DNA from 3 places in the Nocardioides nitrophenolicus genome. Region 3 is predicted to be linked to each of the others. Evidence: predicted binding sites of a transcription regulator. Region 3 holds the regulator's gene; each other region holds the start of a gene.
What was found. The regulator HrcA, encoded in region 3, represses chaperone genes, less so after heat shock. The targets are predictions, from matches to a motif close to TTGGCACTCGNNNNNNNCGAGTGCCAA.
Positions count from the first base shown of each region.

Region 1: a site for HrcA is predicted at 1,299-1,325, ahead of groL (chaperonin GroEL). Genes of this name have one in related genera too.
Region 2: a site for HrcA is predicted at 1,491-1,517, ahead of groES (co-chaperone GroES). Genes of this name have one in related genera too.

Region 1 is NZ_JAFBBY010000001.1:4,281,092-4,283,354, forward strand. Features, by position in the region: gene JOD66_RS20600 (OsmC family protein) at 1-264, shown strand, start outside; gene JOD66_RS20605 (SGNH/GDSL hydrolase family protein) at 438-1,274, shown strand; gene groL (chaperonin GroEL) at 1,389-2,263, shown strand, end outside.
Region 2 is NZ_JAFBBY010000001.1:4,071,403-4,073,665, reverse strand. Features, by position in the region: gene groL (chaperonin GroEL) at 1-1,026, opposite strand, end outside; gene groES (co-chaperone GroES) at 1,105-1,398, opposite strand; gene JOD66_RS19690 (MMPL family transporter) at 1,598-2,263, shown strand, end outside.
Region 3 is NZ_JAFBBY010000001.1:4,941,427-4,943,689, reverse strand. Features, by position in the region: gene dnaJ (molecular chaperone DnaJ) at 1-361, opposite strand, end outside; gene hrcA (heat-inducible transcriptional repressor HrcA) at 373-1,398, opposite strand; gene JOD66_RS23795 (DUF2470 domain-containing protein) at 1,572-2,263, shown strand, end outside.

The DNA of each region.
Region 1 (2,263 bases), 660 kb from region 3:
CACCTGCTGTCCTACCTCCACTCGGCGGTCAACCACGGCGTCGTCGTGGTCGCGTACGACGACAGCCCGGTCGGCACCATGGCCCAGGTCGGGCAGGGCGGCCGGTTCACCTCGGTCACCCTCCGACCCCGGGTCAGCGTCGCTGAGGCCGCGATGGCCGAGGTCGCGCAGGCGATCCACGCGGAGGCCAGCGCGAACTGCTTCATCGCCGCGTCGGTGAGCTTCCCCGTCGGCCACGAGCCGACCACCCTCGTCGCCGGCTGATCGCGCAGGGCGCGGCCGAGGGTGGGGGCGAGGGTGGGGGCGCCTCGTACCCGGCATGCCGGTCGTGAAATCGCCCGAAACCCGACCGGAATGCCGGGTGAGACGCGCTACCCGCCACCGTGGCGAAACCGGGAGGCCACGGTCCGTTCAGTCCGGTCTGGTTCAAAGCAGCCATGAGCCGCACCCGCACCACCCTCGTCGCCGCCGGTCTCGCCCTCGCTGGCATCGGCGTCACGACCGGAGGTGGGCGGGAGCTGCTGCGCCGGCAGGCGGCGATCGCCCGGGCCCGGATCGGCAAGCCGCTGGGGGAGCAGGCGATCCCCGCCGACAAGGTGTGGAAGCGCAAGTCGTACGACGGCCCGCCGCTGCACCTGCTCGTCCTCGGCGACTCGATCGCCGCCGGGCTGGGAGCCGAGCGTGCCAAGGACACCCTCGGCGCCCGGGTCGCCCGGGGGCTGGCCGGCGAGCTGCGCCGGCCGGTGGCGCTGCGCACCGCGGCCGTGGTCGGCTCGGAGAGCTCGGCGCTCGCCGGTCAGCTCGACGGGCTGCCGGCCGGGTATCGCGCCGACGTCGCCGTGATCGTCGTCGGCGGCAACGACGTCACCCACCGGGTCCCGGTCGCGACCTCGGCGGCGCACCTCGAGGAGGCGGTGACCCGGCTGCGCGGGCAGGGGAGCGAGGTCGTCGTCGGGACCTGCCCCGACCTCGGCGCGCTGCGACCGGTGCCGCAGCCACTGCGCTCGCTCGGCTCCCGGATGTCACGCCAGCTCGCGGCGGCCCAGGCCGAGGTCGCCGTACGGAACGGCGCGCACGCGGTCTCGCTCGCCCATGTGGTCGGGCCGTTCTTCATCACCAACCCCGACGAGATGTTCAGCCTGGACCGCTTCCATCCCAGCGCGCTGGGCTACAAGCGCACCGCCAAGGCGCTGCTGCCGTCGGTGCTGCTGGCGCTCGGGCATGCGGAGCGGGTGCCGTTCGGGCACCACGCGCCGCCCGGCGTCGGCGCCTGAGCTCCCTCCGGGAGGCCCCTTCTCCTTGCACTCGCCATGGTCGAGTGCTAAACATGATGCTGGCACTCTCGCCTTGAGAGTGACAACGGACATCGCGAAGGAATCGCAGGAGTTATGTCGAAGCTGATTGCTTTCAACGAGGAGGCCCGCCGCGGTCTCGAGCGTGGCATGAACACGCTCGCGGACGCCGTCAAGGTCACCCTGGGCCCCAAGGGCCGCAACGTCGTGCTGGAGAAGAAGTGGGGCGCCCCCACGATCACCAACGACGGTGTCTCCATCGCCAAGGAGATCGAGCTCGAGGACCCCTACGAGAAGATCGGCGCCGAGCTGGTCAAGGAGGTCGCCAAGAAGACGGACGACGTCGCCGGTGACGGCACGACCACCGCGACCGTCCTCGCCCAGGCGCTGGTCCGCGAGGGTCTGCGCAATGTCGCCGCCGGCGCGAACCCGATGGGTCTCAAGCGCGGCATCGAGGCCGCCGTCTCCGCCGTCTCCGAGCAGCTGCTCGGCATGGCCAAGGACGTCGAGACCCGCGAGCAGATCGCCGCCACCGCCACCATCTCCGCCGGTGGCGACGCCACCGTCGGCGACGCCATCGCCGAGGCGATGGACAAGGTCGGCAAGGAGGGCGTGATCACGGTCGAGGAGTCGAACACCTTCGGCATCGACCTCGAGCTCACCGAGGGCATGCGCTTCGACAAGGGCTACATCTCGGCGTACTTCGTCACCGACCCGGAGCGCATGGAGACCGTCCTCGAGGACGCCTACGTGCTGATCGCCAACAGCAAGATCAGCAACGTCAAGGACCTGCTGCCGCTGCTGGAGAAGGTCATGCAGTCGGGCAAGCCGCTCGTCATCCTCGCCGAGGACGTCGACGGCGAGGCGCTGTCGACCCTGGTCGTCAACAAGATCCGCGGCACCTTCAAGTCCGTCGCCGTCAAGGCGCCGGGCTTCGGTGACCGCCGCAAGGCCATGCTGCAGGACATCGC
Region 2 (2,263 bases), 870 kb from region 3:
GCCCGCGACCTCGGCCTCGTCGCCGGCACCGTCGATGATCGTGGTGTTGTCCTTGGTGACCACGACGCGGCGGGCCTGGCCCAGCACGTCGAGACCGACCTGGTCGAGCTTGAGGCCGACCTCGGGCGAGACGACCTGGCCGCCGGTGAGGACCGCGATGTCCTGCAGCATCGCCTTGCGGCGGTCGCCGAAGGCCGGGGCCTTCACCGCGACGGCGTTGAACGCGCCGCGGATCTTGTTGACGACCAGGGTCGAGAGCGCCTCGCCCTCGACGTCCTCGGCGAGGATGAACAGCGGACGCCCGGCCTGCACGACCTTCTCCAGCAGCGGCAGCAGGTCGGCGATCGCGCCGATCTTGCCCTGGTGGATGAGGATGTAGGGGTCGTCGAGGACGGCCTCCTGGCGCTCCGCGTCGGTGACGAAGTACGCCGAGATGTAGCCCTTGTCGAACTGCATGCCCTCGGTGAACTCGAGCTCGGTCGAGGGGGTGTTCGACTCCTCGACGGTGATCACACCGTCCTTGCCGACCTTGCCGAAGGCCTCGGCGAGCAGCTCGCCGATGTGGCTGTCGCGCGAGGAGACGGTGGCGACGGAGGCGATGTCCTTCTCGTCGTCGACGTCGCGGGCGGCCGCCTTCAGCGCGTCGGCGACGGCCGTGGCCGCCGCGTCCATGCCGCGCTTGAGACCCATCGGGTTCGAGCCGGCGGCGACGGCGCGCAGGCCCTCGTGGACCAGCGCCTGGGCGAGCACGGTAGCGGTGGTCGTGCCGTCACCGGCGACGTCGTTGGTCTTGGTCGCGACCTCCTTGGTGAGCTGGGCACCGAGGTTCTCGAACGGGTCGTCGAGCTCGACCTCACGCGCGACGGTCACGCCGTCGTTGGTGATGGTCGGGGCGCCCCACTTCTTGTCGAGCACGACATAGCGACCCTTGGGGCCGAGGGTCACCTTGACGGTGTTGGCGAGCGCGTCGACGCCGCGCTCGAGGGCGCGCCGGGCGTTCTCGTCGAACTCCAGGATCTTGGGCATTGCTACTCCTCAACGTGAACGAGCCGTGCCGGTGGGCGCGACCCGGAGGTCACACCCACCCGCACGGCTCGAGTGAAATCAGGAAACGACGGCGAGGACGTCGCGGGCCGAGAGGATGAGGTACTCGGCGCCGGCGTACTTGACCTCGGTGCCGCCGTACTTGCTGTAGATGACCTTGTCACCCACGGCCACGTCGAGCGGGACCCGGTTGCCGTTGTCGTCGATGCGGCCGGGGCCGATGGCCAGGACCTCGCCCTCCTGGGGCTTCTCCTTGGCGGTGTCGGGGATGACCAGACCCGAGGCGGTGGTCTGCTCGGCCTCGAGGGGCTTGACGACGATCCGGTCCTCGAGCGGCTTGATGTTGACCGACACGATGTCGACCTCCACTTTCTAAGACTGTCTGGGTGTGTCCTTGGCAGGTGACCTGCGTTGGCACACTCGCGGTGAGAGTGCCAGAAAAGAAACTAGCACTCTCCGCAAGTGAGTGCCAGAGGCACCCCGCCACCGGTGTCGGTGGGGTCCTACCAAAGTCGGTGGCCGGACGACCTCGCCCGCCGCTAGCGTTCTCGACATGTTCGCTGCGCTCGGTCGCTTCGTGACCCGTTTCCGTTGGTACGTCATCGCCGCCTGGGTCCTCATCGCCGTCGTCGTGGGCGCCGCGGCGCCCGCCCTCGAGTCGACCCAGGACAACTCCGAGTTCCTCCCCGACCACTACGAGTCGATCCAGGCGCTGAAGCTGCAGGACGCCAAGTTCTCCGACTCCTTCTCCCCCGGCGCGATCCTGGTGATCGAGCGCAAGGACCACGAGAAGCTGACCGCCGACGACCAGGCGGCGGTCGCCGACATCGCCGCGAAGCTCGGTCCCGAGCTCGGCAAGAAGACCTTCCAGCCCCTCGTCATCACCCAGGGCGAGACCGGTACGCCGAACCTCTCCGAGGACGGCACCGTCATGTTCGCGGTGCTGCCGCTGGCCGACGGCGCCACCGGCTACGACACCCAGGCCATGGACGACGCCAAGCTCCTGCGCGCCGACATCAAGAAGCTCGTCGCCGGCACCGATCTCGAGATCCGCGCGACCGGCGCCGTACCCCAGGGCCTCGACTCCCAGGAGTCCAGCTCCGACACCCTGCTCATCGTCGGCATCGCGACCGTGGTGCTCATCGTCGGCCTGCTCGCCCTGATCTTCCGCAGCGTGCTGATCTGCCTGCTGCCGATCGTGGTCGTCGGCCTGGTCTCC
Region 3 (2,263 bases):
CCTCGATCCGGATGAGGGCGTCCTGGCCGCGGCGCACCCGCGAGCGCGGCCCCCGCCCGGCACCGCCGCCACCGCCCTGGCCGCCGAAGAAGGCGTCCATGATGTCGGTGAACGAGAAGCCGGCGCCCTGGCCGCCGAAGCCGGCGCCGAAGGCGTCCCCGCCGCGGTCGTACGCCGCCCGCTTCTGCGGGTCGGAGAGCACCTCGTAGGCGGCGGTGACCTGCTTGAACCGCTCCTGGCTCTCCGGGTCGGGGTTGACGTCGGGGTGCAGCTGGCGGGCGAGCTTGCGGTAGGCCTTCTTGATCGTGTCGGCGTCCGCGTCGCGGCCGACGCCCAGCAGCTCGTAGGGGTCCTGGGTCACTTCTCTTCTTCTCAGCTCTCGTCGAGGATGCGGGAGACGTAGCGCGCCACGGCGCGCACCGCCGCCATCGTTCCGGGGTAGTCCATGCGGGTGGGGCCGACGATCCCGAGCGCGGCGAGCGCGTCGTCGGGGCCGTAGCCGGTGGCGACGACGCTGGTGGAGGCGAGGTTCTCGAAGGGCCCCTCCGCACCGATCCGCACCGTCACGGCGCCGCCGGCGGTCGCCTCGCCCAGCAGCTTGAGGAGCACGACCTGCTCCTCGAGCGCCTCGAGGAGCGGGCGGACCGAGGTCTCGAAGCTGTCGCCGAACCGGGCCAGGTTCGACGTGCCGCCCACGGCGACCCGCTCGTCGGAGCGGTGGTCGCTCATCGCCTCGACCAGGGTCTCGACGACGGCGACGGTCGGCGAGGTGGCCTCCGGGGCACCGTCGAGGCCGTGGACCAACGCGTCGAGGGCGCTGGCGGCGTCGGCGATCACCTCACCGGTGGCGGCCAGGTTGATCCGGGAGCGCAGAGTGGCCAGCTCGTCGTCGCTGATGTCGGCGTCGAGCTCGACCAGGCGCTGCTCGACCCGGCCGGAGCTCAGGATGAGCACGAGCAGCAGTCGCACGGGGGTGAGCGCGACGACCTCGATGTGGCGCACGGTGGAGCGCGAGAGCGTGGGGTACTGCACGACGGCGACCTGGCGGGTGAGCTGCGCGAGCAGCCGGACCGAGCGGTTGACGACGTCGTCGAGGTCGACGGCACCCTCGAGGAAGCCCGCGATCGCGCGGCGCTCGGCCTGGGTCGTCGGCTTGACCGTGGAGAGCCGGTCGACGAAGAGCCGGTAGCCCTTGTCGGTCGGCACCCGGCCGGCGCTGGTGTGGGGCTGGTGGAGGTAGCCCTCCTCCTCCAGCGCCGCCATGTCGTTGCGGATCGTGGCGGGCGAGACGTTGAGGTGATGGCGCTCCACGAGCGCCTTGGAGCCCACCGGCTCCTCGGTCGAGACGTAGTCCTCGACGATCGCACGCAGCACGGCGAGCCTGCGCTCCTCCTGCATGCCCACCTCCTCCAGACCTGGCACTCCACCATCGGGAGTGCCAATCCTAGCCCCGAGCCGCGCGAAAGCCCGGACCCGCGGGACACCTCACCCGCTCCGGCTTCCCAGATTCCACCGATTCGAGTAGGTTAGGCTCACCTAATCTTCTCGTCCCGGAGCTGCAAGGAGCGGACATGACGGTCGACCCCGGTCTCGACGTACGACGACTCGCCGCGGCGGCGCGCAGCATCCTCGCCTGCCCCCACGAGGTGCAGCTGGTGGTCGACGGGCTCGACGACGTCACGTCCGGGCTCGACGAGTCCGTGCTGGAGATGCAGGACCACGGCGGCCGGCCGCTGCTCTCCTGCCCCGCCGACTCCGCGCTGGCGCTCGCCGCCACCGACCGGCGCGGCGCGCTGCTCACCGTCACCAGCGGCCTGGGCACTCCCGGATCCACCGACCGCGACGCGATGCTCACCCTGTCCGGGCGCCTCGACGCGCTCGGGATCGAGCAGTGCGAGTGCTGCGACGAGCTCCGGATGCGAGTGGGCCTCGACCTCGACTTCATCCTGCTCGCCCGGGCCAGCGCCCCCGACGACGCGCCCGACGAGACCCGGGTCCGGGTGCCGCTCGCCGCGTTCACCTCGCCCGAGCACGACCTCAACCGCGGGTTCCTGCAGCGTTCCACCGAGCACGCCAACCAGTGCCACCAGGACGAGCTGCGCCGCGCGGTCTCGGCGCTGAGCCAGACCCGGCTCGGCGACGTCGTCGGCGTCCAGCTCACCGGCCTGCGCGCCGAGGGCGTCGAGCTGCGCTGGGTCGACCCCACCGGCGCCCACCGCACCCTGCTCCGCTTCCCCCGGCCCGCCACCTCCGCGGCCGAGCT